Regions from separate parts of the Desulfitobacterium sp. LBE genome, predicted to be linked through region 1. Evidence: a T-box and tRNA genes for the amino acid it is inferred to sense, from the RefSeq annotation. Region 1 holds a T-box; the other holds one or more tRNA genes.
The links. A T-box is a leader RNA that pairs with one kind of tRNA and senses whether it is charged. The one in region 1 lies ahead of thrS (threonine--tRNA ligase), so its partner is inferred to be a tRNA-Thr.
Positions count from the first base shown of each region.

Region 2: it has a tRNA-Thr gene. The T-box ahead of thrS (threonine--tRNA ligase) is inferred to sense a tRNA for this amino acid. The anticodon was not compared.

Region 1 covers NZ_VLKD01000001.1:3,313,833-3,317,254, forward strand. Annotated here, with positions in the region: gene thrS (threonine--tRNA ligase) at 217-2,133, opposite strand; T-box leader at 2,203-2,425, opposite strand; gene DESLBE_RS15710 (putative sporulation protein YtxC) at 2,472-3,347, opposite strand.
Region 2 covers NZ_VLKD01000001.1:2,690,176-2,693,597, forward strand. Annotated here, with positions in the region: gene DESLBE_RS12810 (MFS transporter) at 1-12, shown strand, start outside; gene DESLBE_RS12815 (hypothetical protein) at 21-689, opposite strand; gene DESLBE_RS12820 (prohibitin family protein) at 863-1,699, opposite strand; tRNA gene DESLBE_RS12825 (tRNA-Thr) at 1,900-1,975, opposite strand; gene DESLBE_RS12830 ([Fe-Fe] hydrogenase large subunit C-terminal domain-containing protein) at 2,222-3,422, shown strand, end outside.

The DNA.
Region 1 (3,422 bases):
CGTGGATGTAAGATAGCTACCCAATCTGAGTATGCCTTTTCATCCTTTGCTGATGCCGCTCCGCAGCATGGCCGTCACTCTATTAATCTAACACCTCATGGATTCTTTTCCAATACCTATCCAATAAAACTAAAAGCCAGGCTATCAATTATGGCCATTGACAAAACAAAAGGATTCAAACCACATAAGTCTGAATCCTTTTGCTTGAGTCTTATCTTATACTAATTGCTTCTTGCTGCAGATTTCTTCCTGGACGAGAGCAATGAATTCTGCTACAGAAAGTTTTTCACCGGCGTTAGCCTGACCATAGCGCCGTACAGCGACAGTATCTGTTTCCGCTTCCTGGTCACCGACCACGAGAGCGAAGGGAATTTTGTGAGTTTGGGCTTCCCGGATCTTATAGCTGATCTTCTCGCGGCGTTCATCCACTTCAGCCCGGATGTCCAGGTCATTTAAGCGGCGGACGATGTCCTGAGCATAGTCCTCGTGGCGTTCGCTGATGGGCAGCACCCGGACCTGAACAGGAGCCAGCCAGGTGGGGAAGGCACCGGCATAATGCTCTGTGAGCAGAGCAATGAAGCGCTCAATGCTGCCGTACACCACCCGGTGAATCATAACCGGGCGATGCTTTTGACCATCTTCACCGATATAGGTGAGGTCAAACTTCTCAGGCATTTGGAAATCCAGCTGTATGGTACCGCACTGCCAGGTTCTGCCTAAGCAGTCCCGAAGGTGGAAGTCGATTTTCGGTCCATAGAAAGCACCATCTCCCGGGTTGACCTTATAGTTGACTCCCTTGGCTTCCAGAGCTTCCTGGAGGGCATTGGTAGCCATCTCCCACGTCTCATCGGCCCCCATGGAGTTTTCAGGACGAGTGGAAAGCTCCACATGATACTCAAAGCCAAAGACCTTATAGAAACGGTCCACCAGGTCGATGACGCCGCTGATTTCAGCTTTGATTTGGGAGGGAAGCATAAAGATATGAGCATCATCCTGAGTGAAGTTGCGCACCCGCAAGAGTCCGTTTAAAGCACCGGATAACTCATGGCGATGGACTAAGCCCAACTCTCCCATTCTCAAAGGAAGATCCCGATAGCTTCTCAGCTTCTGCTTATACATAATCATGCCCCCCGGGCAGTTCATGGGCTTGACGGCGAAGTCCTCATCGTCAATCTTGGTAGTATACATATTGTCTTTATAATGATCCCAGTGACCGGAGTTTTCCCACAGGTTGCGGCTGAGGATGATGGGGGTCTTGATTTCGTGATAGCCTCTCTTGCGATGCTCCTGGCGCCAGAAGTCTTCCAGTTGGTTGCGCAGCACCATGCCTTTGGGATGGAAGAAGGGAAAGCCAGGCCCTTCATCGTGGAGGCTGAACAGATCCAGCTCCACACCCAGTTTACGGTGATCACGGCGCTTGGCTTCTTCCAGCTTAAAGAGGTAGTCATCCAGATCTTCTTTTTTGGCCCAAACAGTTCCGTAGATCCGTTGGAGCATCTTATTCTTTTCACTGCCCCGCCAGTAAGCCCCGGCCAGGTTCATGAGTTTGAAAGCTTTAACCACACCTGTGGAAGGAATATGGGGACCGGCACAGAGATCGGTGAAGCCACCTTGAGTGTACATGGAAATCACTTCATCTTCAGGCAAGTCCTCGATCAGCTCTACCTTATACTTTTCTCCCTCTGCAGAGAAATACTGCAAAGCGTCGCTGCGGGAGATTTCTCTCCGTTCGTAGCGTTTATTTTCTTTGACCAATCGACGCATCTCAGCTTCGATCTTCTCCAGATCCTCCGGTGTAAAGACATGCTCGGAATCAAAATCATAATAGAAGCCATTGTCAATGGCGGGGCCAATCCCTAAGATGGTCCCCGGGAAGAGGTTCCGCACCGCTTCCGCCATCAGGTGAGAAGTGGAATGCCTTAAAATCTTCAGGCCTTCCTCAGAATCCGCCGTGATAATCTCCACCTCAGCATCCTGAGTTAAAGCATAGGACAGGTCCTTAACCTCTCCATTCACTTTCCCGGCCAGAGCAGCTTTAGCCAGACCCCTGGAGATAGAGGCCGCTAATTCCATGAGACTCTTACCCGATTCGATCTCCCGAATGGAGCCGTCTTTTAAAGTAATCTTTACCATCATAGTCAACTCCTTATTCTTTGGTTTTAATCTTTAAACTTTGAAAAAACTAAAAAAGCCCTCATCCCAATATGGGACGAGAACTTTATTCCCGTGGTTCCACCCAAGTTAAAGCACCCTCGGATGCTTCACTTTGCTCCCTTAACGCGGGCCGACGTCTGAGCTTACTTCTCTTCAACTCAGCACTCCGGGGTGGTCTTCCTCTGCTTCTCTGTGAGAGATGCTTGCAGCCGGTGGCATCTCCTCTCTAACACAAACCAAAACAAATTACTTTCCCCATCATCGTTTTCATTTTATTATATCCACCCTTTTAGCCTTTGTCAATTCTTCTCACTTTGTCAAATCTTCTCACAGATGGGACAGCTTTCAGTACAATAGCTGACACGGCCTTCAAAAACCTTGCAAATGGTCTGCAGAGTATCCTGGTAGCCTTCATAACGAATATGCAGCACAATTTTGCGTGGAGCTACGGCAATCAGGGCGCTGACGAGAAGATCCTCATAGGTGAGTTCCTGAGAGGTATCCATGAAGGATAACTCATCCATATATTTTTTGGTGATTTTTTTGCCTTCTTCATTATAGAGGTTGAACTTGCCGTGTTTGGTTATTCCGACATGCAAGGTATGAATGCGGGGTTTTTGCGAATCCACAAAGCGCTTGAGCAGATTGATAAACTCCTCATATTCTGCTTCAATGACATGTTCATTCACCACATAATTGACGGCTTTATAGATCTCCTCTTTATAGTCTTTGGCACGGAATCGCAAGAAGCCTTCCATGTCAAAGAACGGCTGAGCTTCTATACACTTGACGATTTGGTTGACCAAGGACGCTTTACGATGAATACGGTAATTTTTCCATTGCCGGGATTCTTGATTAAGGTATTGGAGAGACTTCTCAAAAACTTGAACGACTTCCTCCCGTTTCAGTTTATACTTGCTTTTGAGCAGCCAGCGGATATGATCCTTCTCCCAATGCTGCAAAATCGTTTCCGCAATAGCATTCGCTAAATAATAGCTATGAATCTTTTTTGTGGTCTCCCGATCCTCTTCGATCGCTTCAAGCTGGAACTCACAATCTATCAACCAGTGCTTGCCTTGTTGATATTCGTGAAGCACCACAGGAAGCTTTTCTTGCTCTTGGAGCTGCCTAAGGCGCTCATAAATGCTCTCTCGATAATATTGAGTTCCAACCTGAACGGAGTGTTGTTCCACCCTGGCATCCCCTCCATAGTAGAGTATATGAGCAAGGTTTGCTCATATTGCGGTTTACCTCGAAATTACTCAAGC
Region 2 (3,422 bases), 620 kb from region 1:
CGAGGTGCTTAGATCTCCATTTAAAAATAGGATCGGCGCTGGGTATTACCTTTTTGTTTCTCCAGTGATTTTTCATAAACCCATTTTTGTAGCCCACCCGTTGATGCCATAGCAAGTTCGGCCAATTCATCGGCCTTTTTATAATCTTGTTTTCTAAAAGCCGCTTCTGCTTCAAGTGCATAGTGCAAGTGCTTATGCTTAATCCGGACTTTATAAGTTTCGAACTCCTCAAGGTTCCCATGGAGCAGGGCAATTAAAGCCAGATTATGATAGCGGATATTGCTGTTTTTAATCTCTTGAGCGGTTGCTTCGGCTTCTCTCAAGAGATTTTTTTCTATTTGCAATGTGGCTGTGAGAGCGATCTTAGCTTGCTTGTAGAAAGAACTGAGCCTTTCCAGCTGAATCTCCGCTTCTTGATAATCTTTCTCCACTAAAGAAATCAACAAGGCGTAATAAGGATGGTCTCTCTTCCGCTGAACATATCTACCCACTAAGTTCATATTCTTCGTATAAACAGCAATGTAGAGATAGAAAGTCACACCGCTAATTACCAAAATCACATAGAGATAAAGCAATAGCGGTATTATATCGATGTCTAAGCCTACATAGTTTTTCAGGATAGCTATGACGATTCCGAGAACTACTCCCATTAAAATAACGGCTGAATAGTGTCTCACCTTTTTATTCATTATACTAAACTCACTTTCAGCTAGTTCCAGGAGACTGGCTCAAGTATAAGGTTCTTGCCAAGATCTATCTATCATGGTAAAGCAACAAATCACCAGGTGTATTAGGTTATAAATACAGCGAAAGCCACCTGTCAAGGGTGGCTTTCTGCGTAAAAAACCTTTGACTAAGATCTTTACTGGCCGCTATTGACATCAATAAAAGGGACTGCTCCACCGGTAACATTGGGAAGTTTGCCATCCCATTTTTCAATAGCTTTAATCTTAGCTTCAATTTCCCTTAGTTGTACCAGTTCAGGAGTAACTTCTTGCTTTTGAAGCCGTAGAGATTCCGCTTCAGCTTTTGCTTGTTCTACTTTTTGCTTGGCCTCGATTTCAATTCTTTGCAGATCAAGATTAGCCTTTAAAGCTTGCTGCTCAGCAATTTGCTTTTGTTCAATCGCATTGTTGAACTCCTGACTAAATTTGAATTCAGTGATATTTATTTCGTCCAGAACCATATAGTAAGTCGCTAGTTTTGAAGCAAGAGTCTCTTTAATCTTGGCACTAACTTCTGAACGTTTGGAGATCAACTCTTCAGCCGTATATTGAGCCGTTATTGCTTTCACCGCTTCACCGATAGCCGGATCAACAATTCGTTCTCCATAAGATAATCCGACATTCTGATAAAGCTTATTCACTTGAATAGGGTCAAGGTGAAAGTTAACCGCAACGGTAGTCGTAACGATTTGTAAGTCTTTTGAAGCGGCCGTTTGCTCGGATTGAGATTTCTGGACTCGTACCTCCATCGGGACAACGCTTTGAACAAAGGGAATTTTAAAATGCAACCCTTCTGTTAAGACGATGGGACGGACAGCCCCTAATTGCAGAACAATACCTCTTTGGCCCGCATTCACGATGACAAAGGCATCCAGTGCCAAGATAACAAGAAGTACAATCACAAGCCCAAAGGTAATGAAGCTTTTGCTCATTTTCATTTTGGGTACCATATTGACAACTTTTTCAGAATCCAATTCATGTCCTCCTTTTTAATTTAATTGTGAAGCAGATGCTTCCTCTTAACTATACCTTATAGTAATAAGAAAAATCTATAATTACTTGCTCAAGAAAAGGATAATTACAACAAAAGACCACTCCCTAAAACAAATGAGTCAGCCTTTATCAAGCAGAATTCATAGGTTTCAGAAAATGATCTTCATTCTTAAAATATAACTGGAGCCGATGGCAGGACTCGAACCTGTAACCTGCTGATTACAAATCAGCTGCTCTACCAATTGAGCTACATCGGCTTGTCTAGCGACAAAATTTATAATAGCATAAGGCTGGAAGTTTTTCAACACCAAAATCTATAAAATTTATTACCATTTCTTGTTACTTGTTTACTTGTTTTCAGCTGCTTATTAAACCTCCTTTAGTATGGCCCATCTTTTGCCTCAAGTTTACATCTGTGAAGTTTTTGCTTAAAGAAAAAATCTCAGATGATTTCCCAAAGCAGGTTAGGGGCATACTAATTTTGATTAAAGGGAGGGCACATGATGAGCAATCTAACCTATGAAGAAATATTCGGCCGTTTGGTCAAAGCATCTTATCAGGGAAAGCTTCAAGAGGAGATCGATTCTCTGGAATCCTCCGGAGATGAGCACACCAGGCAGTATGTCCAGTATGCTCTGGGCAAGGGGGATCCGGATAGAGTCGTCTTTCAGGTTAAGTCCTGCAATAAGAGGTGCTCAGAAGAGGACCATAGTTGCGAAGCCTCCTGCCTCTTCAATGCAGTAGTCCGGGATATGGAAGGGAATGTGGTCATCCAAGATCGGAACTGCACTCACTGCGGAGAATGTATCGAGACTTGCTCTTTAGACAGCTTAGTAGATAAAAAAGAATTCATCCCTCTGGTGGAAATTCTCCAGTCCAAGGAGATTCCCGTCTTTGCCATGGTAGCTCCGGCGATTATCGGACAATTTGGCGGTGATGTGACCATGGGCCAGCTTCGAGCCGCACTGAAGCATCTCGGTTTTTATGGAATGATTGAGGTAGCACTTTTCGCCGATGTACTGAGCTTAAAGGAGGCCCTGGAATTTGACAAGCATGTTCAAACGGATAAGGACTTTGTCCTCACCAGCTGTTGCTGCCCCATCTGGGTGGGGATGGTAAAGAGGGTCTATGATACCCTGGTTCCCCATATCTCCCCCTCAGTATCTCCTATGGTAGCTTGTGGGAGGGGAATTAAACGCCTGCACCCCGACGCCAAAACGGTCTTTATCGGTCCATGTATTGCTAAAAAAGCTGAAGCTAAGGAACCGGATATCCGGGATGCGGTAGATGCAGTGCTAACTTTTCACGAACTCAAGCAAATCTTTGAAGCCACGGATATTGAGCCCTCGGAGATGGAGGATATACCCAGTGAGCACTCTTCTACCAGCGGTAGAATCTATGCCCGCACCGGCGGAGTCTCCAAATCCATCTCTGATACCTTAAACCGTATCCGTCCAGATAAGCCGGTAAAGATCAAATCCATTCAAGCTAATGGCATTAAAGAGTGCAAGACCCTCCTCAATGATATTATGAATAACGAGATTAAAGCCAATTTCTACGAAGGCATGGGCTGCCCCGGAGGCTGCGTAGGGGGCCCCAAGGCTATAGTGGATGTAGATAGAGGTACTGAGTTCGTAAACATATATGGTGCAGAAGCAGACGCCCTTACACCCGCAGATAATCAGCATGTATTGGAGCTGCTTA